DNA from 4 places in the Pseudomonas aestiva genome. Region 1 is predicted to be linked to each of the others. Evidence: predicted binding sites of a transcription regulator. Region 1 holds the regulator's gene; each other region holds the start of a gene.

Region 1 (5,880 bases):
GCACTCGGCTCGCTACCCAGGGCATCGAGCAGATTCTGGAAATCGGCATCGCTCAATTCCGGCTCGGCAGCTGCAGCAGCAGCGGCGGGCGCCGGTGCCGCGACCACCGGAGTGGCAGCTACGGGCGCAGCCGCTACCGGCGCCGGTTCGCTGCCGGCCGGATCGGCCAGGCGGGCCAGCGCCGCCAGCAACTCGGGCGAGGCCGGGGTCGGCTCTTCGCGTTCCCGAACCTGACCAAACATCTCATTGACGGAATCCAGCGCCTGCAGCACCACATCCATCAGTTCGGCATCCACGCGGCGTTCGCCCTTGCGCAGGATGTCGAAAACGTTTTCCGCGATATGACAGCACTCGACCAGGGTATGGAGCTGCAGGAAACCGGCACCGCCCTTTACGGTATGGAAGCCACGAAAAATGGCGTTCAGCAGATCCATGTCATCCGGACGGCTTTCCAGCTCGACCAATTGTTCCGACAACTGTTCGAGAATCTCGCCGGCCTCTACCAGGAAATCCTGGAGGATCTCTTCATCGGCGTCGAAGCTCATTCCTGCACTCCCCAAGAGGGTCTGGGTCAGAAGCCCAGACTGGATAGAAGATCGTCGACGTCGACCTGAGCGGCCACGACGTCTTCACGCTTATCGGCATGAATCTGCGGACCTTCACCCTTCATCGTCTTTTCTTTTCGATTCTGTTCGATCAGCGCGCTGTGATCGTGACTGAAGCCGGTATAGCGATCGACCTGGCTGGCCATCATCACCAGCTTGACGAGGTCTTTCTCGATCTGCCCGACGAGATTGACCACGCGCTTGATCACCTGACCGGTAAGGTCCTGGTAGTCCTGCGCCAGGAGGATGTCGTTGAGCTTGGCCGACAGTTGTTCGGCACTGCTCTCGCTGTGGCTGAGGAAGGCATCGACGCGCTTGGCCAGCTCGCGGAATTCGTCCGCGCCCATTTCCCGGCGCATGAACTTCTTCCAGTCGGCATGCACGGCACGGGCTTCGTCGCCGAAGTTGCCCACCAGGGGCGCGCTCTCCTCCACCAGATCCATGGTTCGATTGGCGGCGTTCTCCGTCATCTTCACCACGTAGGAGAGACGATCGGTGGCATCGCTGATCTGGGAGACCTCTTCGCCGGCCATGCCGCGCGGATCGATCTCGAAGTTGACGATGGCGTTGTGCAACTCGCGGGTCAGCTTGCCGACTTCCTGGTAGAGCCCCCGGTCACGCAACTGGTTGAGTTCATTGATGACATGCACCGCCTGGGTGAAGTCGCCACTTTCCAGGCATTTCACCAGCTCCTGGGCGTGCTGTTTTAGATTCGACTCGAAGTCGCTGAAGCTGTTGGTGCCAAGCTGATCCATAACGTCCCCGCGGCTTTCTTCAGCCGTTCACCCGCTCGAAGATCTTGTCGATCTTTTCTTTCAGCACCTGGGCGGTGAAAGGCTTGACCACATAGCCATTCACGCCGGCCTGAGCGGCTTCGATGATCTGCTCACGCTTGGCCTCGGCGGTCACCATCAGCACCGGCAGGGTCTTCAGGCGCGCATCGGCGCGTACCTGGCGCAGCAGGTCGATGCCGGTCATGCCGGGCATGTTCCAGTCGGTGACGAGAAAATCGAAGTTGCCGCTCTGCAACATCGGCAGGGCGGTGTTGCCGTCGTCTGCTTCGGCGGTATTGGTGAATCCCAGATCGCGCAGCAAATTCTTGATGATGCGTCTCATCGTGGAAAAATCATCCACGATGAGGATTTTCATGTTCTTGTCCAAGTCGACCTCCGTCCTAATCCGCACACACGCCGCAAGGCGCGCCTAAGCAATCGTAGTAGCCTGAGTACCAGCCGGTTAACGCGAACGCCATTCCGCCAGCCGCGCCCGCAGGCGTGCCGCGCATTGACTGTGAAGTTGGCAGACGCGTGACTCGCTCACGCCCAGCACCTCGCCGATTTCCTTGAGGTTGAGTTCCTCGTCGTAATACAGCGAGAGCACCAGACGTTCACGCTCCGGAAGATTGGCGATGGCGTCGGCCAGGGCCTTGCGGAAGCGCTCGTCTTCCAGACCGCGACCGGGTTCGAGTTCATGCGAACCGCTCTCCTCGAGCCCATGCTCACCACCCTCCATGAGGTCGTCGAAACTGAACAGGCGACTCCCCATGGTGTCGCCAAGGATGCCGTAGTACTCATCCAGACTCAATTTAAGTTCGGCCGCGACTTCGGAATCTTTAGCGTCGCGACCCGTGCGCGCTTCCACGGCGCGAATGGCGTCGGTGACCATGCGCGTGTTGCGGTGCACCGAGCGCGGCGCCCAGTCGCCCTTGCGGACCTCGTCGAGCATGGCGCCGCGGATGCGGATGCCGGCGTAGGTCTCGAAGCTGGCGCCCTTGCCGGCGTCATATTTGCGCGAGGCCTCCAGCAGACCGATCATGCCGGCCTGCATCAGGTCCTCGACCTGCACGCTGGCCGGCAGACGCGCCAGGAGGTGGTAGGCGATGCGTTTCACCAACGGCGCGTAGCGGTTGATGAGTTGCTCCTGCTGGGTACGTTCCGAGGTTTTGCTGTACATGCGAAGCCCGCTGGATGCTGTCATGCGTGGGTACCGATGGCTGGTTGCACAAGGCGCTCGACAAAGAACTCGAGATGGCCGCGCGGATTGGCGGGCAACGGCCAGCCATCGACTCTCTGAGCTACCGCACGGAAGGCCAGCGAGGCCTTGGCACGCGGAAAGGCTTCGAACACGGGGCGCTGTTTCTGTACGGCTTTGCGCACCGCCTCGTCGAACGGAATGGCGCCCACATACTGCAGGGCGACATCCAGGAATCTGTCGGTCACCTTGGTCAGCTTAGCAAAGAGATTGCGACCTTCCTGGGGCGTCAGCGCCATGTTCGCCAGAACCCGGAAACGGGTGACGCCATGGTCGCGATTGAGCAGCTTGATCAGGGCGTAGGCATCGGTGATGGAGGTGGGCTCGTCGCACACCACCACCAGGACTTCTTGGGCGGCGCGAACGAAGCTGACCACCTGGTCGCCGATGCCGGCAGCGGTATCGACGATGAGCACATCGAGGTTCTCGCTGATGTCGCTGAAGGCCTGGATCAGACCGGCGTGCTGGGCCGGCGTCAGATTGACCATCGCCTGGGTGCCCGAGGCCGCCGGAACGATGCGGATGCCGCCCGGGCCGTGCAGCAGCACGTCGCGCAGCTCGCACTCGCCGGAGATGACGTCGGCCAGGGTGCGCTTGGGCGACAGGCCGAGCAGAACGTCGATGTTGGCGAGGCCCAGGTCGGCGTCGAGCAGCATGACGCGCCGCCCGATATCGGCCAGGGCCAAGGCCAGGTTGACCGACACATTGGTCTTGCCGACACCGCCTTTACCGCCCGTGACCGCTATGACTTGGACGGGATGCATGCTACCCATTGCCTGATACCTTTGATTGAAATCCGTCACACTTTAGACTAAGTGCATTTGGCGTGCCCAGGCATGCAATGCACCACTACCGTTCGTCTGCGCTAACCGGCGCGGCGGGCATTGCCTTGATACAGGCCGGCAAGCATGCCGGCCATGGTTTCTTCGCTCGGCTCCTCGGAGGCCTGCAGGCTCACCGCACGGCTCACCAGCTGGTGGCTGCGGGCCGGATGCAGGTCGTCCGGGATACGCGGGCCGTCGGCGATATAGGCCACCGGCAGACGCTGGCTGATGGCCAGGCCCAGGGCTTCGCCGAGGCTGGCGGCTTCGTCCAGCTTGGTCAGCACGCAGCCGCTCAGGCCGCAGCGCCGATAGCTGTGGTAGGCCGCCTTGAGCACCTGGCTCTGGCTGGTGACACCCAGTACCAGATAATTGCGAATCTTCAACTGGCGGTTGGCCAGGGCTTCGAGCTGCACCTTGAGCGCCGGATCATTGGCGGGCATGCCCGCGGTGTCGATCAGCACCAGGCGCTTGCGCGCCAGGGGTGCCAGCGCCTGGGCCAGGGACTGGCCGGGATCGACCAGGGTGACCGGCACGTCGAGGATGCGGCCGAGGGTCTTGATCTGCTCCTGGGCACCGATGCGGAAGCTGTCCATGCTGACCAGCGCCAGACTCTGGGGGCCGTACTTGAGCACGTAGTTGGCGGCGAGCTTGGCCAGGGTGGTGGTCTTGCCCATGCCGGCCGGACCGACGAAGGCGACAACACCGCCCTCCTCCAGGATCTTGGCGTCGGTGGTCTTGGCCAGCTGGGCGAAATTGGCCAGCAGCATGCGCCAGGCATGCCGCGGGTCCTGGATCTTGGCGACGCTGTCGAGCAGGTGGCGAGCCAGATCGGCGGGCAGGCCCATGCGCTGCAGACGGCGCCAGAGGCCGGCCTGTTGCGGACGGGTGGACTGCACCTGGGTCCAGGCCATGGAGCCAAGCTGGACTTCCAGCAGTTCACGCAGGCCACTGAGTTCGCTGCGCATGGCTTCCAGGGCGCGGCGGTCTTCCGGCGCGGCACTGGCGGCAGGCGCAGCGGCGGCGGTGGGCTGAGGGGCACGTGGCGGGGCGATCACCGGCTCGCGACGGCTGTCGGCGGCGCTGATGGCGCCCAGCAGCTGCTTGTCCTTCGGCGCGGCCGAGGGCACGCCCGGGGCGCGGATGCTGAGGTCGGCATGGGCCTGGGCGATCTTCGCATGGGTCTTGCGCAACTCCGCCTGCAGCTCCGCGTTGGGCGCGGCCGGTGCCGGAGCCTGGTAGTCCAGCGCCGCGGTCAGCTCGACCCCGCCGGCGACCCGGCGGTTGCTGAGGATGGCGGCATCCGGGCCCAGCTCGTCGCGTACCAACTTCATGGCTTGACGCATATCGGCAGCGAAGAAACGTTTGACTTGCATGATCTAGACCTCAGCCATTCTGGCCAACGGTAGCGACGATGGTGACCTGCTTGTTGTCCGGAATTTCCTGGTAGGCCAGTACACTCATGTTCGGTGCCGCCATCCGGGCGAAGCGGGACATCATCCCGCGGATCGCACCGGCCACCAGCAGCACCACTGGCTTACCCATCATTTCCTGACGCTGCGCTGCCTCGATAAGGGAACGCTGCAGTTTTTCAGCCATGCCAGGCTCGAGGAACATGCCGTCCTCGGCGCCTTGACCGGCCTTCTGCATACTACTTAGCAACATCTGTTCCAACCTTGGCTCAAGGGTGATAACAGGCAGCTCAGGCTCCATTCCCACGATGTTCTGGACGATCGCGCGGGACAGGGCGACCCGCACGGCACCCGCGATGGCGGCGGGATCTTGACTCCGCGGCCCGACGTTGGCGATGGCTTCGGCGATGGTACGGATGTCGCGGACCGGTACCTGCTCCTGCAGCAGCTGCTGGAGGATCTTGAGCAGGGTCGAGAGGGAGACGATGCCGGGCACCAGTTCCTCGGCCAGCTTGGGCGAACTCTTGGCCAGCACCTGCAGCAATTGCTGGACTTCCTCGTGACCGATCAGCTCGTGGGCGTGCTTGAAGAGCACCTGATTGAGGTGCGTGGCAACCACGGTGCTGGCATCGACCACGGTGTAGCCGAGGGATTGGGCCTGGTCGCGCTGGGTGACGTCGATCCAGACGGCCTCCAGACCGAATGCCGGATCCTTGGCGGCGACGCCGTTGAGGGAGCCGTAGACCTGACCGGGGTTGATGGCCAGTTCGCGATCCGGATAGATCTCGGCCTCGGCCACACTGACGCCCATCAAAGTCAGACGATAGGCGTTGGGCAGCAGGTCAAGGTTGTCGCGGATGTGCACCGACGGCATGAGGAAGCCGAGGTCCTGGGACAGCTTCTTGCGCACGCCCTTGATCCGCGCCAGCAGCTGGCCACCCTGGTTGCGATCGACCATGGGGATCAGCCGGTAGCCGACTTCCAGACCGACCATGTCCACCGGGGTCACGT
Region 2 (5,880 bases), 900 kb from region 1:
GCGGGCCAGAACCCCGGGGACTTCCGCGTCGTTATAGGGTCGAATGGCTTCGAACTCGCCCATGGTGTTCTCTTGTAGAAATTCCGGCGGCCATAGTAGTGGGCGTGGCGCCAGATGCAAGCGCCAGGGGCCGGATGGGCGGCAGGTTGGCGGTCAAGGAGTGCAGGCAGATGCTGGAAAGCCAGGAATACGATTGCCCTTATTGCGGCGAACCGGGCGAGGTGGTGCTCGACCTCAGCGGCGGTGATCAGGACTACTACGAAGACTGCGAAGTCTGCTGCCGACCGATCCGCTTCGGCCTGCACACCGATGGCGAGGACTGGAATCTCGAGGTTCGGCGGGAGGATGACTGATGCGCCGCATCTATGAGCCGGGGTCGCTGCACGAGGGCGAACTGCTCCTGGCGGTGCTCGCCAGCGAGGGCATCAGTGGCTTCCTCGCCGGTCGCCACTTGCTCGGTGGCATCGGTGACCTGCCAGCGGCAGGATTGCTCGGCCTGCTGGTCGACGACGAGGAGGCCCAGCGCGCGCAGGCGCTGATCGCCGCGTACAATGCCGCCACGCCTTTGCCGGGAGAGGATCCCTCCCCCGAACAGGGCATCCTCGTCTGCTAGGTTCTATACGAAAAGTGCCTACGCATCGGTGATGCTTCGTTGAAAAACGCCTGGCACGCCAGCCCGGTCGTAATACTCATTTACCACTTGTAAACTCGTTCGCGAGCCCGATCCGCTTCCTCAGCTTTTTCGCCTCGCCTGACCTTCGCTCGGCGACTTTTCGTAAAGAACCTAAAAGGTTTTCATGTCCGGACGCTACGCCCTGTTCCGCTGGCCCGCCGAATTCGCTGGCTTGCCGGGATTCCCCGAAAAGCATCCGCCGCGCTGGAACATCTCCCCTCATCAGCAGGTGCTGCTGCAGCGGCGGACCGCGGACGGCGAGCGGGTCGACAGTGGCCGCTGGGGACTGACCCCACCCTGGCTCACCGATCTCTCCCGCACCCCCACCCATGCCCGCGCCGAAAGCCTGGCTACCCAGCCGATGTTTCGCGAGCCCTTTCGCCTGCGGCGTTGCCTGCTGCCGGCCAACGGCTTCTATGAATGGCGCGGCAACCACCGCAAGCGACCCTACTGGATGCTCAATGGCGAACCCCTCGCCTGGTTCGCCGCGCTCTGGGAAGCCTATCCGGCCGGGGATCAGCTCTGGCTGTCGGTGGCCATGGTCACCCAGGCCGCCGGCCCGTTGCGGCGGCCCATCCTGCTCGACGAAGCGGGGCGTACCCTCTGGCAGGATCCGGACAGCACGCCCGAAGCCCTGCAGGCGCTGCTGGCCGCGGGCGGCATGCCGCTGCGCGAGCGGGTGCTGGCCGACATCGTCAACCGGCCCGAGGTGGACGGGCCGGAGTGTCTGACGCCGCTGTAGCGCCTAGACGTCAAAGCGCGCTGCAAGTCCCTGGGCCAGCCCTCTCCCAGAGGGAGAGGGGGACGGAGTAGAGAGCTAGACCCGGAACCGCCCCGCCAGCTGGCGTTGCTGCTCGGCGAGTTCGCGCAGCTGCTGGCCGGCGCGGGAGGCGCTGTCGGCTTCGCCGTGGACCGCCTGGGCGCTCTGGCCGATGTTGACTACGTTGCGGTTGATGTCCTCGGCCACCGCGCTCTGTTCTTCCGCCGCACTGGCGATCTGCAGATTCATGCTGGTGATCTCGCCTACCGCCGCCAGGATGGTGTCCAGGGCGTGCCGGGTGGCCTCGGTCTGGGCGACCTGGGTGCTGGTCTGGGCACCGCTGGCCTGCATCACAGTCACCGCTTCGCGGGTACCCTGCTGCAGGCGCTGGATCATGCTCTGGATCTCGCCGGTGGCCACCTGGGTCTTTTGCGCCAGGTTGCGCACCTCATCGGCCACCACGGCGAAGCCGCGACCCTGCTCACCGGCGCGCGCCGCCTCGATGGCGGCGTTGAGCGCCAGCAGGTTGGTCTGCTCGGCGATGCCATTGATGGTGGTCAGGATGGAACCGATGTTCTCGCTGTCCTCGGCGACCCGGCGGACCTGCTCCACCGCGCGCTCGATCTCCTGGGCGAGGGCGGCGCTGCTGGCGACGTTCTGCTGCACCAGGCGCTGGCCCTGGTTGACCGCGCCGTCCGCCTCGGTGGCAGCCCGCGCCGCGCGACCGGCATTGCCGGCCACGTCCTGGGCGGTGGCGGTCATCTCCTGCATGGCGGTAGCCAGTTGCTCGATCTCCTGCAGCTGGCGCTCCACGCCGTCGCGGGTGCGCTGGGCGATATGGGAGGTGTGCTCGGCGGCCGAGGCCACTTCGCCCACCGAATGGATCAGTTTGCCGATCAGGCTCTGCAGCGAGGCCAGGAAGCGGTTGAAGCCGCCGGCCATGGCGCCGACCTCGTCGCGGCGCTCGGTAGCGAGACGCTGGGTGAGGTCTCCGTCGCCCTGACCGATGGCGTCGAGCATGGTCACCATCTGCCGCAGCGGCCGGGCGATGCGCAGGCTGATCAGCCAGAGCACCAGCAGACCGGCGCCGGCGACCGCCAGGCCTACCAGCAGCATGCCGATCACGTCCTGGTGGCGTTGGCTGCCCAGGGTGTCCTTGAGGCTGTAGAGGTCGGCCAGCACGGCTGTGCGGGGCAATTCGATGATCAGCGTCCAGACCTGGCGGTTGTCGCCGGCGAAGCGCAGCGGCAGATAGACCTGATAGCGCTCGCTCTGGGCGTCGAAGCGACGGGTGACGCCTTCGCCCAGGTCCTTGAGGCCGGCCAGGGTCGCCCCCAGCGCCGGTTCGGCCGGTTTGCCCAGCTGGCTGGCGTCGGCGGTGTAGGCCACCAGGGTGCCGCGCCCGGCCACCAGGGCCATGCGGCCCACGCCGCCATAGAGGCGGCCATTGGCCTTGACCAGCTGCCGCTGGATGAAGTCCAGCGGCACGTCGGCACCGACCACGCCCTTGAAGGCACCGTCGACCAGGATCGGCACGTTGAAGGAGGCGATCAGCACCTGCTGCTCGTTGACCGTGTCGGGCATGGGATCGAGCACGCAGGTGGTGCGATTTTCCCGCGGACAGAGGTAGTACTCGCCTTCGCGCACGCCCGAGGGCAGACGGGTCTGGCTTTCCACGGTCGGGCCGATCGGTTCCACCGTCACATCGCCGTCGAGGGTCTTGTGCCACCAGGGGGTGAAGCGCCCCTGCTCGTCGTAGCCGGCCGCGGCGTCGCCCCGATGGCGGTCGTCCTGGCCATCGATGGCATTGGGTTCCCAGACGGTATAGAGGCTGAGCAGGCCGGACTGGCGCTTCAGACTCTGGCCCAGCAGGCGCACCAGACTCTGGCGATCCAGCTCGACCTGCTGGTCGCCCGGACTGCCCATGGCCACGCTGAGTTGCGCCAGCTGATTGGCCAGTTGCAGGGGGACGTCCAGCTGGCGTTGCAGCTGGTTGCCCACCGCCTCGGCCTCGGCCGTCAGCCGGGCTTCGGCGGCGGTGGCGGCCAGCGCCTCGGTGTGGCTGTCGACCAGGGCGCGGGTGCGCTGACCGGCGAACAGGGTATAGGCGATCAGGGCAGCGACCACCGCCAGGATGCAGGCCCCGGCCAGCAGGGTGATGGAGGTGCGGATGGAGCGGGAGTTCATGGGGGACTCCGGGAACGTTCGATGCCGGGGCTATCGGCGGTGACGCCTATCCATTGAGGCCTCCGGTCGCCTGGCAGGAGAGCGTTGCCGGGCGTTACCGGACGTTGCCGGGTCTGACGCCCCTCTCTAGACTGTATCCGCCTCGATACCTGGAGATTCCCATGCGCCGTATCCTTCCCCTCGCAGGCCTGTCCCTGAGCCTGCTGCTGGTCGCCTGCCAGACCGTCAACACCACCTCGGGTGGTGCGGTCGGGGTGCAGCGCAAGCAGTACATGTTCAGCATGCTGTCCGAGCAGCAGGTCAACCAGATGTACGCCCAGTCCTATGCCAAGACGGTCAGCGAGGCCAAGTCCGCCGGCAAGCTGGCCAATGACAGCGCCGACGGCAAGCGCGTCGCCGCCATCGCCAAGAGCCTGATCCCGCAGACCGCGGCCTTCCGCCCGGACGCGGTGAACTGGGACTGGCAGGTCAACCTGGTGCAGAGCGATGAACTCAACGCCAACTGCGGCCCGGGCGGCAAGATCTTCGTCTACAGCGGGCTGATCGATCAGCTCAAGCTGACCGATGACGAACTGGCGGCGGTGATGGGCCACGAGATCGCCCACGCCCTGCGCGAGCACAGCCGCGAGCAGATGTCGCGGGCCTATGCCATCCAGATGGGCGAGAACCTCGGTGGCGCCCTGCTGGGCGTTGGCCAGGGCGGCATGCAGCTGGCCGACCAGGTGTCCCAGGTGGCCCTGACCCTGCCGTTCAGCCGCGGCAACGAGAACGAGGCCGACCTGATCGGCCTGGAGCTCTCGGCGCGCGCCGGCTACAACCCCAATGCCGCCATCACCCTCTGGCAGAAGATGGCCCAGGCCAGCCAGGGCAAGCAGCCGGCGGAATTCCTCAGTACCCACCCCTCCGACGCCAACCGCACCAAGGCCCTGCAGGCGGCGATTCCCAAGGTGATGCCGCTGTACGATGCGGCGAAGAAGGGCTGAGGTTTTGGGTTGGGAGAGGAGGTTTCCCTCACCCCAACCCTCTCCCAGGGGGAGAGGGGGCGGCTCTGGCACTGAGGTATAGCCGTAGGTTGGGCTGAGCGCAGCGAAGCCCAACAGGGCTCGGTGTCGCTACCGTCGCCGGGCGCTGTAGACCTTGAAGCCGTCGCGTTCCGCCAGGGTACGGCAGTTGCCGAAGGCCGCCTCGATCAGTGGCGGATAGCGCAGAAAGCTGTTGGCCACCAGGCGCAATTCGCCGCCGGGCTTTAGATGACGCACCGCCTCGGCCAGCAGGGTCTCGGTGGTGCGGTAGTCGGTCTTCACGCCGCTGTGGAAGGGCGGATTGCTGACGATGGCGGCCAGTCCCATGGGCGCCGCGGCGATGCCATCACCACTGATCACCGTTCCGCTCAGACCATTGGCCGTCAGGGTCTGACGACTGCTGGCCACGGCGAAGGCGTCCACGTCCAGCAGATGCAGGGTGCTGGCAGGATAGCGGCGAGCCAGGGCGGCGCCGACCACGCCGGCGCCGCAACCGAAGTCGAGCACCGCACCTTCGGGCAGGCCATCCAGTTGCTCCAGCAGCAGCGCCGTGCCCACATCCAGCCGGCCATGGCTGAACACGCCCGGCAGGCTGAGAATTTCCAGGTTCACCCCAGCCCGGTCCAGTGGCTGGCGTTGCAGCCAGGCGTCCGGCTGCGGATCGGCCGAGGTGCGCGGTCCCTGGACCACCCACAGCTGGCAATGGCGTGCACTGTCGAGCTTGCTGGCCTTACCGAAGGCGCCCAGCTGGCGCGCGGCGCGTTCGATACCGGCCTTCTTTTCACCGACCAGAAAGAGACGGCCTTCGGCCGGCAGGCAGCGAGTCAGGGCGGTGAGCAGGAAGTCTGTGGCCTCGCGGGACTTGGGCAGAAACAGCACGGCACTGGCGAAGTCGCCCGCCGGCGGTTCGATCCCCAGACTGACGCGACCCGGATAGCGCCGGACCAGTTGTTCGGCCTCGCCCGCATGCCAGCTCCAGCCGCTGGCCGCGGGCAGGGTGCCGAGCAGGTCATCGGCCGGCAAGCCGGCGAGCAGCAAGGCGCCGCCAAAGCGCTCGGGGTGACGGAGGAGGACTTCGCTGCGCGGATCCATGGGGCTACCTGGCGAAAAAAGCGCGAACTTTAGCAGACCACCCGGTGCGGCGTGCCGGCGAAATGGCCTTCGGCATTGGCGGCGAGCTGGCCGATGATCCGCTGGCGCGCCTCGCGACTGCCCCAGGCGTTGTGCGGGGTGACGAT
Region 3 (5,880 bases), 1.4 Mb from region 1:
TGCCATGCCGACGAACATCGAACGATAGGCATGCTCGGTGTAGCTGCCGGAGCCGGCCTTACGCGCGGTACCCGACTTGCCGGCCACGTGATAGCCGGGCACCCGGGCGCGGATCACGCCACCGTCGTCTTCCACCACGTGGTTGAGCATCATGCGGATGCGCCGGGCGATGGTCGGGTCCATGGCCTGGACGCTCTGCTGCTTCTGGTCCTTGAGCAGGGTCAGGGGCGTCAGCTGGCCGTCGTTGGCGATCACCGAATAGGCCTGGGCCAGTTCGGCGACGTTGACCGCCAGGCTGTAGCCAAAGGACATACTGGCCGTGGCGATCTGCGACCACTTGGTGTGGCCGGGCAGGTAGCCGGCGTTCTCGCCCGGGAAGCCCAGTGCCAGGGGGTTGCCGAAGCCGACCCGGCTGAGCTGTTCGTAGATGGGCAGCGGCCCGATCTGCAGGGCCACCTTGCTCATGCCGATGTTGGAGGAGTTGAGCAGCACGCCGGTCATGGTCAGTACGCCGCGCTTGGCCACGTCGTGGATGGTATGACCGTCGATGGTCATCCAGCCCGGCGCCACGTCCACGGTGCTGTTCTCGTTGAACTTGCCCGAGGCAAGGGCCACCGACATGCTGAACGGCTTGATCACCGAACCGGGCTCGAAGGCGTCGGTCAGGGTGCGGTTGCGCATGTTGGGGATCTGCAGGGTGGCGCGGTTGTTAGGGTTGTAGGAGGGGAAGTTGGTCATCGCCAGGATCTGGCCGGTCTTGGGATTGACCAGCACCGCCGACCCGGACTGGGCGCCGAACTTCTCCACCGCGGTCTGCAGGGCGCGATAGGCAATGAATTGCAGGCGTAGGTCGATGGACAGGGCGACGTCTTTGCTCGGTTGCGGCTGGCGCACTACGCGGATGTTCTTGACCACCGAGCCACGCGGATTGATCAGCACCTCGCGCACGCCGCCCTTGCCAGCCAGCCAGTCCTCGAAGCCGAGTTCCAGTCCCTCCTGGCCATGGCCGTCGATGTTGACCATGCCGATCACCTGGGCTACCAGGTCGGAGCTGGGGTAATAGCGCTTGTATTCCTTGATCTGGCGTACCCCGGGCACGCCAAGGGCCATGATGTTCTCGCCATCGATGGGCGACAGCGCCCGGGCCAGGTAGAGGAAGTGCTTTTCCGGATGGCCGAGGATCAGGTTGCGCAACTCGGCTTCGGGCTTGTGGATGGCCTGGGCCAGGCGACCCAACTGGTCGGCGCTGTCCTGCATCTCGGCTGGATTGCACCAGATGGTCACCACCTCGGTGGAAACCGCTAGAGGCGCACCGTTGCGGTCGGTGATCATGCCGCGGGTGACCGGAATGGGAATGTGGCGCACCGAGCGGCGGTCGCCCTGGTCGCCGAGGAAGGCGGCGTCGATCAGCTTGAGGTAGGTGATGCGGCCGGCGACCACGCAGGTCAGCAGGATCAGCACGGCGACCACGACATAGAAGCGATAGCGGGGTGCGGCCGTCATGGCGGCTCCTGCGCGAGAAGAGGGCTTGGGCATGGTCACAACTGGTTACAACCGTCAGGGACGCGCATGGTAACTGGTCCAGCCATCGGCCGGAAACCGCTGGGCGGTCAAGGGCGGTACACTGCGTACATGAGCGACATCCCCCTGCGCGACCTTTCCACCCCTATTGTGACCTGCGAGAGCTGTCAGGCCTGGTGCTGCCGCCAGGAAGTCCTGCTGTTCGACGATGTCGGCGTGCCTGCCCGCTACATCGAGGAGGACTGGACCGGCACCCGCATGAGGCGTCTCGACGACGGCTGGTGCGCGGCCCTGGATCGTGAGCAGATGAACTGCAGCATCTACGAGGTACGCCCCTGGGTCTGCCGGATCTTCGACATGGCCGGTCCGGAATGCCTGGAAGAACGGGCGGACATGAAAAGGGCGATGGAGAGCGGCGAATTCTAGCGTCGCCTTGGCCGTGATCAGGTGTGTACAGAGTGGATAACGGCGCCAGCCTTATCCACTTGGTATTGGCGAGCGGCCTGTGGAAAAAAACGTTGCGCGGTTTTCCACGCTACAGGGCTGATCGTGGGCCCATGGCCGCGATCAGAGCCTCAACGCAGCTTTTGCGGCTTGTAGGCGCAATAGTTCGGACGCGGACCGACCCTTGGGTGGTTGCGGCAGGTTTCCGGACGCTGGTCGTATATGGTGCACAGCCGCGTCTTGGGATGCAGATAGATGCAGTCGTTGTTGGACAACCGCACCAGGGTGAACAACCCGGTCTTGGCGTTGAGGCGTTCGACCACGCCGTCCTTCTTGAGCCGCTTGGCGATGTCCTTGAGCGGCTCGCCCTTCTCGAACTCATCCACCACGCCCATGCGGATCAGATCGGACAGGCGGGCTTCCACCGGCAGGGTGCAGCAGCTGGACACGCAGTCCAGGCACATGGCCTTGTCGTAACGGATCCAGGTTTCGGTGCGATCGAGATCGGCACCGAGAATGCGCAGTATCTGAGCCATGGCTTACTCGGCGAAGGTGACCTGACCATCGGCCAGGGAGGCGACACGGGCTAGGGATTCGACGCGATAGCCCTGGGCATCCAGTTCGGCGCGACCGACTTGGAAGGACTTCTCGATGACGATGCCCAGACCTACGACCTGGGCCCCGGCCTGACCGATGATGGAGATCAGCGCCTTGGCCGCCTTGCCGTTGGCGAGGAAGTCGTCGATGATCAGCACCCGATCGTCGGACGAAAGGTGCATGGTAGAGACGGCGATCGTACTTTCCGTCTGCTTGGTAAAGGAGTAGACGCTAGCCACCAGCAGGTTGTCGGTCAGGGTCAGTGACTGGTGCTTGCGGGCAAAGATCACCGGCACGCCCAGCTCCAGTCCGGTCAGCACCGCCGGGGCGATCCCCGAGGCTTCGATGGTCACGATCTTGGTGATGCCGGCGTCGGCGAAGCGGCGGGCGAACTCCTGACCGATGTCGCGCATCAGCGCCGGATCGATCTGGTGGTTGAGGAAGGCATCGACCTTGAGCACCTGCTCGGAGAGTACTTGGCCTTCGCTGCGAATCTTGGCTTTGAGGCGTTCCACGCGGACGGTCCTTTAACGGCAACGCCCGGGCCTGAGTACAGGACCGGGTCTGGGAATACGGGAGGGCGGCGATTGTGCCCTATCTTTCAAGAAAGTCGTTAGTTTGCCGACAAATCGTCTTATAGCTATCCGCAACGGATAGCGAACGCTTGCCGGTGGCTGGCACAGGAGTGGTCGAACATGGGTGTTTTGTTGTCACCGGGGATTCGCGTATTGAGCCAGTTCGGCTTTGCCCGCAAGTTCGCCCTGCTACTCGTGCTGTTCATCCTGCCCCTGGCGGTCAGTCTCTGGCTGCTGGGCGCCGATTTCCAGGCCAAGCTGGCCACCGTCAGTGGCGAGCACAGTGGTGTGCGGCTGCTGCAACGGCTCGACGCCGTGGAAGAAGAACTCACCCTCCGGCGCAACCTGACCGCGCGCTGGAAGGCGATCGACACCAGTCGCCAGGAGACGCCGGCCGTGCAGGCCGCCATCGCCGCCCTGGAGAGTCGCAACGATAGTCGTCGCGAGCGGCTCGCCCGGCTCGGACAGCAACTGGAGATCGAAGGGGCTGGCGCGGATGTGCAGGCCCGCTTCAAAACCCTACAGCAGGCGCTCGCCGGGCTCGAGGTCGCGGATCTGCGCGGCCTGGGCTGGTGGCCGGACGGCTACGACAGATTCACCGCCGCCCTAGGCGCCGTCCAGGCGCTGCGCGAGGAAATTGCCCTGGACAGTGGCCTCATCCTCGATCCCTGGCTGGAAACCTATCTGCTGATGCAGATCGGCACCGCCCAGTCGGTCGAGTTGTACGAACGCCTCGGCCGCCTGGCCAGCGTCGGCCAGGCCAGCGTGGTCTCCGGCCAGTTCAGCCTGCAGAGCCGCCTGCAGCTGCGCGACCTGCGCGCGCGTGTCGGTGACTCCAGCGAGAGCCTGGCCAAGGTCGCTGTCTTGCTCGGCAACAAGCTGCCCGCCGACATGGCCGGCTGGAAGGACGACTACCAGAAGGTCAGCAGCCAGCTGGACGCCAGTCTCAAGACCCTCGATCAGGGGGTGTTCGGCGGCGAGATCACGCTCAAGCCGGAGCAGTTCGAAGCCACCCTGGACGGGGTTCTGCAGGGTCTGCAGACCTTCCGCCAGCAGACCCTGAAGAACCTGGATCAACGGCTGCAATACTATGGCGCCGATGCCGTGCGCAGCTTTGGCGCCATCGCCGCCGGCTTCGGTCTGCTGCTGGTGGTGACCTGCTATCTGCTGCTGTGCATGCAGGCTGCCATTCGCGGCAGTGCGCGGCGCATCACCACCCTGGCCGAAGGCCTGCGCGATGGCGATCTGACCCGCTCGGCGCAGGTGAGTGGCGAGGACGAATTGGCCGAGATCGGGCGCGCCCTGGACCTGGCCGTGGTGCAGCTGCGCGGCAGCCTGCAGGCGGTCGAGCAGGAGAGTCGCCAGGTGGGCACGGCTTCCGGCGAACTGGGTCAACAGGCCGAGGCGGCGCTGGGCGCTGTCGAAGCCCAACGCCAGCAGATCACCCAGATCGCCACCGCGGCCACCGAACTGGCCGCCACCGCCCAAGGCGTGGCGCGGAGTTGCGAAGAGGCCGCCGGCCGCGCCGAGCAGATGCGCGGCATCGCTGAGGCCAGCCAGAGCGACAGTCGCCAGACCACGGCCAACATTCAGCGCCTCAACCAGCGCCTGGACGAGACGGCTGGGGCCATGGCCCAGGTCAATGCCCAGGCCGGGCAGATCCAGCAGGTGGTGGACGTCATCCGCGGCATCGCCGAACAGACCAACCTGCTGGCGCTCAACGCCGCCATCGAGGCGGCCCGGGCGGGTGATCAGGGAAGGGGTTTTGCAGTGGTCGCCGACGAGGTGCGTTCGCTGTCGCAGCGTACCCAGGCCTCCACGGCGCAGATCGCCGGGACCGTCGGCAGCCTGAGCGGCACCGTGGCCCAGGCCGTGTCCCTGATGCAGGATGCCTGTGGCCAGGCCGCCAGCGACGCCCAGTCGATCACCGGGCTGGGACGGCGACTGGAAGAGATCGCCGAGTCGGTACAGGGCGTCTCCGACACCCTGGTGCAGATAGCCACCGCCGCCGAGCAGCAGGCGGTCACCGCCGATCAGGTCAGTGGCAACATCCAGCAGGTCGATGGGGCCGCGGCCGATCTGCTCGGCAACGCGCGCACGGTGCAGAGTACGGCGGTGGGTCTGGAGGCGGGCAGTCGCACCCTGACAGCCAACACCACCCGTTTCCGCCTGGGCTAGAGCGCAGAAGGGGCGCCTCTCAGGGCGCCCCTTCCACTCACGGAATGGCTGATCAGGCGCGGGTATCGAGCAGCCGGCCCAGGGTTTCCTGCGAGGCCTGCATGACCTTGGTACCGGCCAGCGCCTGGTACTTGCCGACATCCAGATTGACCAGTTCGCTGGCCAGATCGGCCTGGCTGTTGGTGGTCGCGCCCAGGGCTTGCTGCTCGTTGCGCGCCGTCTGGGAGGCGAGGGCGGCACCGGCCTTTTCGACCGTACGGCTACCGTTCTGGTAGGCCTGCACCCCGGCATAGAGCGAATTGCTTGATGTCACGTTCATGGACAGGGTCCTCGACGGTGATGTCAAAGGGCTATTGAAGCAGCTTTGACGCCAAAGAACCAGCAGTCCGTGTCGCCGCCTGTGTCCGGCTATTGCCGGATGGTCGCCCGGTTGCCCTGGCCGCTCTGGCGCAGATCGAGGCCGTTGCCTGGGCTTGCCTGACTGATCGAGGCGTACTGGCCAGCGCCCTGCTGGCTGGCGCTGACCCGGGCATCGCTGGCCAGCCCCGCCTGCAGGAGATGGCCG
Region 4 (5,880 bases), 2.1 Mb from region 1:
CGCCGGGGGGTTGGCAGCGCCGGCTGCGCGGCCTGGCGATGTTTCCGCGGCGTAGTCACGTGGTGCGCTTCATCGGCGAGGTGGCCAAGCCGGCCTGCTTGGCGGTGGCCGAGGAATGGCGCAAGCAGGGCTATGTCTGCGGCGTGGAAGACCGCGAGGATGGCGGGGTGCGGCTGTATGTCGGTCCGGCCGAGCAGCCCCAGTTCGTCTACCAGGTAAGACCCCACGCCTACGCCATGCCCAGTTTCGTCATGGGCAGCGAGCCGGGGGAGGAGCGCAAGTACTTCCGCGCCCAGGTCTATCTGCGCGAGGGGGGGCAAGACCATGACGTCATGGGCTGGTCGCGCGAGGACGTCATCGGCGACATCCTCGACCAGTACGAACGCCACATGCATTTCCTGCATCTGGTGGGCTGAGAACCTGTCCACAATCTGCTGCGCGTCGGCCAAACTGCGTTGAAAATGCCTTCGGAATGCTCATTTACCACTCGTAAACTCCGCTTCCTCAGGCATTTTCGCCTTGTTTGTCTCTAGCTCGCGAGATCGTGAACAGGTTCTGAAACGAAAAAGCCGGGCGCAGTGCCCGGCTTTTTCATGGTGCGGCGTTTGGGTCACTTCACCCGGAAGCGCCGGACCACCGCGATCAGCTGCTCGTTGGACGACTGCACCGCCGCGGTGCTCTCGGCGGTGCGCTGCCCGCTGGTGACCAGATCGTCGACGATATGGCGTACGGCGACCATGTTCTGGTTGATCTCACCGGCCACCGCGCTCTGCTCCTCGGCGGCCGCGGCGATCTGGGTCGACAGGTCGCTGATGCGCACCACTGAACCGCTCATCTCGTCCAGGCCGTCGGTGACCTCACGGGTCTTCTCGGCGGTGCTCTGGCAACTGGTCTTGGTCACTTCCATGGCCGCGACCGCGGAACTCACGCCCTGCTGCAAGCGGCTGAGCATCTCGTTGATCTCGGCGGTGCTCTGCTGGGTGCGTCCGGCCAGGGCGCGCACCTCGTCAGCCACTACCGCGAAGCCACGCCCTTGCTCGCCGGCCCGGGCCGCCTCGATGGCGGCGTTGAGCGCCAGCAGGTTGGTCTGGCCGGCGATCTCGCCGATCACCCCAAGGACATCGTTGATGCGCTGGGCATCGCTCTGCATGGCCTGCACCTTGAGGGTGGCGTCTTCCACCTGGTCGACCAGGGCGAACACGCTGGCGGAGGCCTGTTGAACCACGGCGCGCGAGCGCTCGGCCTGGCCGTTGGCGGCCTGGGTGAGGGAGGCGGTATCGCTGGCACTGCGGGCCACGGAGTCGGAGGTGGCACTCATCTCGGTGATGGCCGTCACCGCCTGGTCGGTTTCGCTGGCATGGCGGGCCAGAATGGCACCGTTCTGCTGGGCCTGGCCGTGCAGTTGCTTGAGGCCGGTGTCGATGCGGTCGGTGGCGTCGCCCACCTCGCCGATCAGACGCTGCAGATAGCCGATGAAGCCGTTGACCGCGCCGGCCACTGCATCCACCTCGTCCTTGCCGTGCACCGGGATGCGTCGGGTCAGGTCGGCATCGCCTGCCGAGAGCGATTCGATGTTGCGTTGCAGCAGACCCAGGCGACCCATCAGCTTGCCGAGCGCCAGCACCATGATGCTCACCAGCAGCAGGACCAGCGGCAGCTGGATCGCCGCCAGGGTCTTGAGGATGCCGGTGTTGGTCGCCGCGATGAGCGAGGTGGGCAGCGCCGTGGCCAGCAGCCAGGGCGTGCCGGCCAGCGGGCGCAGGAAGAAGGTGTGCGGCGTGCCGTGCTCGTCGACATAGGTGTCGCGCACCACGGCCTCACCCTTGAGCTTGCCGAGGTTCTGCTGGATGGCGGCGACGAAGGGCGAACGGGCGGCATAGGCCGAGACGTTGTTCAGGATCTGCGAATCGCCGAGTTCGCTGAGGTTGCTGAGGATCTTGCCGTCGGCCTCGACGATCATCATGTCGGTGTCGTCGAGTTCCTTGCGCAGGCTGTCCACCAGGGGATTGAAGAAGCCCAGGGTGAGGTCGATGGTCGAGACGCCAAAGGCCTTGCCGTCGCGCTGGATGGCCATGGCGCAGTTGGTGCGCGGCTCGGCGCTGGCGGCGTCCTTGTAGGCGGCGGCCCAGACGCACTGGCCGGCGGGCCCCTTGAGGCCGGCCTGGAACCAGGGCTGCTCCCAGTAGTTGAGCGACTCGGGGGAGTTCCAGTGGGTGTTGACGATCAGCTTGCCGCCGGCATCGCGGTGATAGAAGGTGCTGAACTTGTCGCGCCCCTGCTCGCGCTGGTTGGGCAGCGGCCAGATGCCGCCGCCGAACACCTTGGCATCGCCGTACTGGTCCACCAGGCCGGGCAGTACCCGGTCGATGGCGGCGCTGTCCAGCAGCGGCACGGTCTGGGTGATGGAGCGCTGCTGCGCCTGGATCTGGTTGAGTTCGCGATAGATGCGGGTGCCCACCTCGTTGACGCGGGTCAGCACGGCGGATTCACCGGCGGCGACCAGGTCCGGGGTCACCCACAGGCGGATGCCGATGACGGTGGCCGCGAGGGTCGCGCCGATGAAGCCCAGGAAGATCAGGGTGTAGCGGGTCCGAATGGTGTTCAAGGCCATGGTGTCGCTCCTGCGGTTACAGCGTCTTTCACGCTGCGAAAGGCATCCTTGGCGGTGTTCTGAACAGGGATGTCAGAGCCTTATCGGCGTGCGATGTGTGACCTTTAGTCGCAGAGGGGTCGAGATATCAAATCGCCATTCCGGTCGTGGCGTGACCTGCTAGCCGCTTTTTAGTCAGAGGATTGCGCCGTGCAGCGATCAGGATCGCAAAAGCGTATTTCGCCCTGCCAGACGCCTGCGTGCCGGCGGACGATCACCAGGCAGGGGCCGTCTCCTGGCGCCGCGACCAGGCACTGGCCATCGGCCTGCCAGAAGGCACTGCGACCCACGCAGGCATAGCCGCCGGTGGGCGCGCCGTGGTTGGCCATGAGCACGGCCATGTTCAGCCGCCGGGCATGGTCGGCCAGTTGGGCGCTGTCGGCGGGATAGCCGGTCGGACCTATCACCGCCGAGGCCAGGTAGAGATCGGCGCCACGGGCGCGGGCGGCATCGGCATGGGCCGGGTGATTGCTGTCGGCGCAGATGGCCAGGGCGGCCTTTACGTCCCGCACCTCCAGCAAGTCCCCGCCGTTACCGGGGACGAAGGGCGGTGTCTCGCCCGGATGCAGGTATTGCTTGGTGTGGACGCGACAGCGGCCATCGGCGCCGAGGATCAGCGCACCGATCTGCAGCCCCGTCGGACCCTGGATCGGCGCCCCGACCACGGCCGTGAGCCCGGCCACGCGGCAGGCCTCGCGCAGGGGCCGCAGGCGCGCATCGGCACCGTCCAGCGTCAGCGCCGCTGCCAGGGTCGGTTCATAGCCGGTCAGGGACAGTTCCGGAAACAGCAGGAGCTCCACCCCGGCGTCGGCCGCCGCGGCGATGAAGTCGAGATGGCAGCGCAGATTGGCGGCGAGATCGCCGGCGATCGAAACGGACTGGGCGGCGGCCAGGGTAAGGGTGGGCATCGAGACTCCAGAGCAAGCGGCAGCGACCGGGCGATCCGGGCCCGTCCACCGCGGGTGTTGGGGCGTCCAGCTAGGGGGCACGATACCTCCGCGCTACCTGAATACGCTGGGTTGCCTCCCGGTTATACCGCTATCGCTACCTCTCAGTATTTGGCGCGGAAGCGCCTCGCTATAGTCGGGCCGTCTATCAATTTCAAGAATAACAGGACGGGTCATGGCGATAATCAACTATGTAACGGAGATCCGCTTCGGCGCCGGCTGTGCGGCCGAACTGGCCGAGGTCAACGCGCGGCTGGGCTTCCAGCGACCGCTGATCGTCACCGATCGGGGCGTGGTGGCAGCCGGTCTCATCGAGCAGCTGATGGCGCTCAACCCCCTGGCCGCCTACCAGGTGTTCGACGCCACCCCGGCCAATCCCACCGAGGCCGCCACCCGCGAGGGCGTCGCCTGTTTCCGCGACGCGGAATGCGACGGCATCATCGCCGTCGGCGGCGGGTCGCCCATCGACCTGGCCAAGGCCATCGCCGTGTCCGCGCGTCATCCGGGACCGCTGAAACAGTTCGCCGTCATCGAGGGCGGCCTGGCGCGCATTACCGCGGCGACGGTGCCCATCGTGGCCATTCCGACCACCGCCGGCACCGGCAGCGAGGTGGGACGTGGGGCCATCATCATTCTCGATGATGGCCGCAAGGTCGGCATCCTCTCGCCCCATGTCATCCCGCGGGTGGCCATCTGCGACCCCCTGCTGACGCTCAGCCTGCCGCCGCACCTGACCGCCGCCACGGGCATGGACGCGGTGGCCCACTGTATCGAGACCTTTCTCGCGCCCGGCTTCAATCCGCCGGCCGAGGGCATCGCCTTGGACGGCCTGCGGCGGGCCTGGCGCCATCTGGAACTGGCGTTCAACGAACCAGACAATCTGGAAGCCCGTACCCAGATGCTCAGCGCCTCGCTGCAGGGGGCGCTGGCCTTCCAGAAGGGGCTGGGCTGCGTGCACAGCCTGAGTCACTCGCTGGGTGGCATCGATCCGCGGCTGCACCATGGCACCCTCAACGCGGTCCTGCTGCCGGCCGTGGTGGCCTTCAACCGGAGCGCGGAATCGGTGATCCGCGACGAGAAACTCGAACGCCTGGCCCAGGCCATGCAACTGCCGGCGCAGCTGTCGGTGGAGCAGGCGCTGGCGCACAAGGCCGAAGCCCTGCGGCTGCCGACGGGTCTGGCGCAGATGGGCGTCGACCCGGGACTCATCCCGCGCATCGTCAGCGGCGCCCTGGCCGATCACAGCCACAAGACCAATCCCCGGGAAGCCTCGGCGGAGGACTATGCCCAACTGATCAGGGCCTCGCTCTGAAGCCCTGTCGTCCGTAGCGGAAAGCCCTTCCGCTGCAGCGTCGTCCGCCGTCCTGCCTTGCGCCCCGACTCGTGCCGGGCGGGCAATGGGCTGCGGATGACCGACGACTGCCCTGCAACACCCTCGCGACAATCACAACAATTAAAGGACGCGAAACATCATGGCCCATCCCAGTACCAGCGCATCCCCGGTGCCGTTCGATCCGCTCTATCGCAAGGTCGCCTGGCGCGTGTTGCCCCTGCTGCTGCTCGGCTACATCATCGCCTATCTCGATCGGGTCAATGTCGGCTTCGCCAAGCTCGCCATGCTCAGCGACCTCGGCCTGTCCGACGCGGCCTATGGCCTGGGCGCCGGCATCTTCTTCATCGGCTACTTCATCTTCGAAGTCCCCAGCAACCTGATGCTGCATCGCGTCGGCGCCAAGCTGTGGATCGCGCGCATCATGATCACCTGGGGCCTGGTCTCGTCGCTGATGGCCTTCACCGGGCCCATCGCCCAGTGGCTGGGCATCAGCCATGAGCTGACCTTCTACGGCCTGAGGTTCCTGCTCGGCGTCTGCGAGGCGGGCTTCTTCCCCGGGGTCATCCTCTACCTGACCTACTGGTTTCCCTCGGCGCTGCACAGCCGCATGATGGCCATCGTCATCCTCGGCAACCCGGTGTCCTTCATCTTCGGTGGTCCGCTCAGCGGCGCCATCATGTACTACATGGGCGGCAGCAGCCTGCTGGCCGGCTGGCAGTGGATGTTCGTCATCGAGGCCGTACCGGCCGTGGTGGTCGGGGTGGTGGTGCTCTGCCTGCTGGACAACGGCATCCAGGATGCCAAGTGGCTGAACGTGCAGGAAAAGGCCGAGCTCACCCGGCGCCTCGCCGTAGAGGCCGCGGAAAAGCCCCGCATCGCCCTGAAGCGCCTGTATGCCCTGCCCATCATCTGGCTGCTGACCGGCATCTACGTCCTGCTGATGCTCGGCA

Evidence for each region. Region 1 encodes FliA, which starts transcription of late flagellar genes. Its sites were predicted from a motif close to CTAAAGTTTNNNNNNNNNNNGCCGNTAA; they were not measured.
Region 2: AABM56_RS19430 (methyl-accepting chemotaxis protein) is a predicted target of FliA. The motif match lies at 3,651-3,678, and genes of this name have one in related genera.
Region 3: AABM56_RS21750 (methyl-accepting chemotaxis protein) is a predicted target of FliA. The motif match lies at 3,163-3,190, and genes of this name have one in related genera.
Region 4: AABM56_RS05720 (methyl-accepting chemotaxis protein) is a predicted target of FliA. The motif match lies at 2,692-2,719, and genes of this name have one in related genera.

Annotation. Positions count from the first base shown of each region.
Region 1 covers NZ_CP150916.1:3,285,074-3,290,953, forward strand. The annotation lists gene AABM56_RS15245 (chemotaxis protein CheA) at 1-545, opposite strand, end outside; gene AABM56_RS15250 (protein phosphatase CheZ) at 572-1,360, opposite strand; gene AABM56_RS15255 (chemotaxis response regulator CheY) at 1,380-1,754, opposite strand; gene fliA (RNA polymerase sigma factor FliA) at 1,842-2,582, opposite strand; gene fleN (flagellar synthesis regulator FleN) at 2,579-3,409, opposite strand; gene flhF (flagellar biosynthesis protein FlhF) at 3,502-4,833, opposite strand; gene flhA (flagellar biosynthesis protein FlhA) at 4,844-5,880, opposite strand, start outside.
Region 2 covers NZ_CP150916.1:4,186,677-4,192,556, reverse strand. The annotation lists gene AABM56_RS19450 (1-acyl-sn-glycerol-3-phosphate acyltransferase) at 1-63, opposite strand, end outside; gene AABM56_RS19445 (CPXCG motif-containing cysteine-rich protein) at 171-353, shown strand; gene AABM56_RS19440 (DUF2007 domain-containing protein) at 353-613, shown strand; gene AABM56_RS19435 (SOS response-associated peptidase) at 798-1,415, shown strand; gene AABM56_RS19430 (methyl-accepting chemotaxis protein) at 1,491-3,620, opposite strand; gene AABM56_RS19425 (M48 family metallopeptidase) at 3,782-4,603, shown strand; gene AABM56_RS19420 (class I SAM-dependent methyltransferase) at 4,733-5,734, opposite strand; gene AABM56_RS19415 (2-hydroxyacid dehydrogenase) at 5,764-5,880, opposite strand, start outside.
Region 3 covers NZ_CP150916.1:4,686,955-4,692,834, reverse strand. The annotation lists gene AABM56_RS21770 (penicillin-binding protein 2) at 1-1,503, opposite strand, end outside; gene AABM56_RS21765 (YkgJ family cysteine cluster protein) at 1,633-1,947, shown strand; gene AABM56_RS21760 (YkgJ family cysteine cluster protein) at 2,097-2,501, opposite strand; gene AABM56_RS21755 (xanthine phosphoribosyltransferase) at 2,505-3,077, opposite strand; gene AABM56_RS21750 (methyl-accepting chemotaxis protein) at 3,258-5,315, shown strand; gene AABM56_RS21745 (hypothetical protein) at 5,368-5,634, opposite strand; gene AABM56_RS21740 (hypothetical protein) at 5,724-5,880, opposite strand, start outside.
Region 4 covers NZ_CP150916.1:1,233,425-1,239,304, forward strand. The annotation lists gene AABM56_RS05715 (choline BCCT transporter BetT) at 1-416, shown strand, start outside; gene AABM56_RS05720 (methyl-accepting chemotaxis protein) at 611-2,611, opposite strand; gene AABM56_RS05725 (carbon-nitrogen hydrolase family protein) at 2,782-3,558, opposite strand; gene AABM56_RS05730 (iron-containing alcohol dehydrogenase) at 3,773-4,909, shown strand; gene AABM56_RS05735 (MFS transporter) at 5,070-5,880, shown strand, end outside.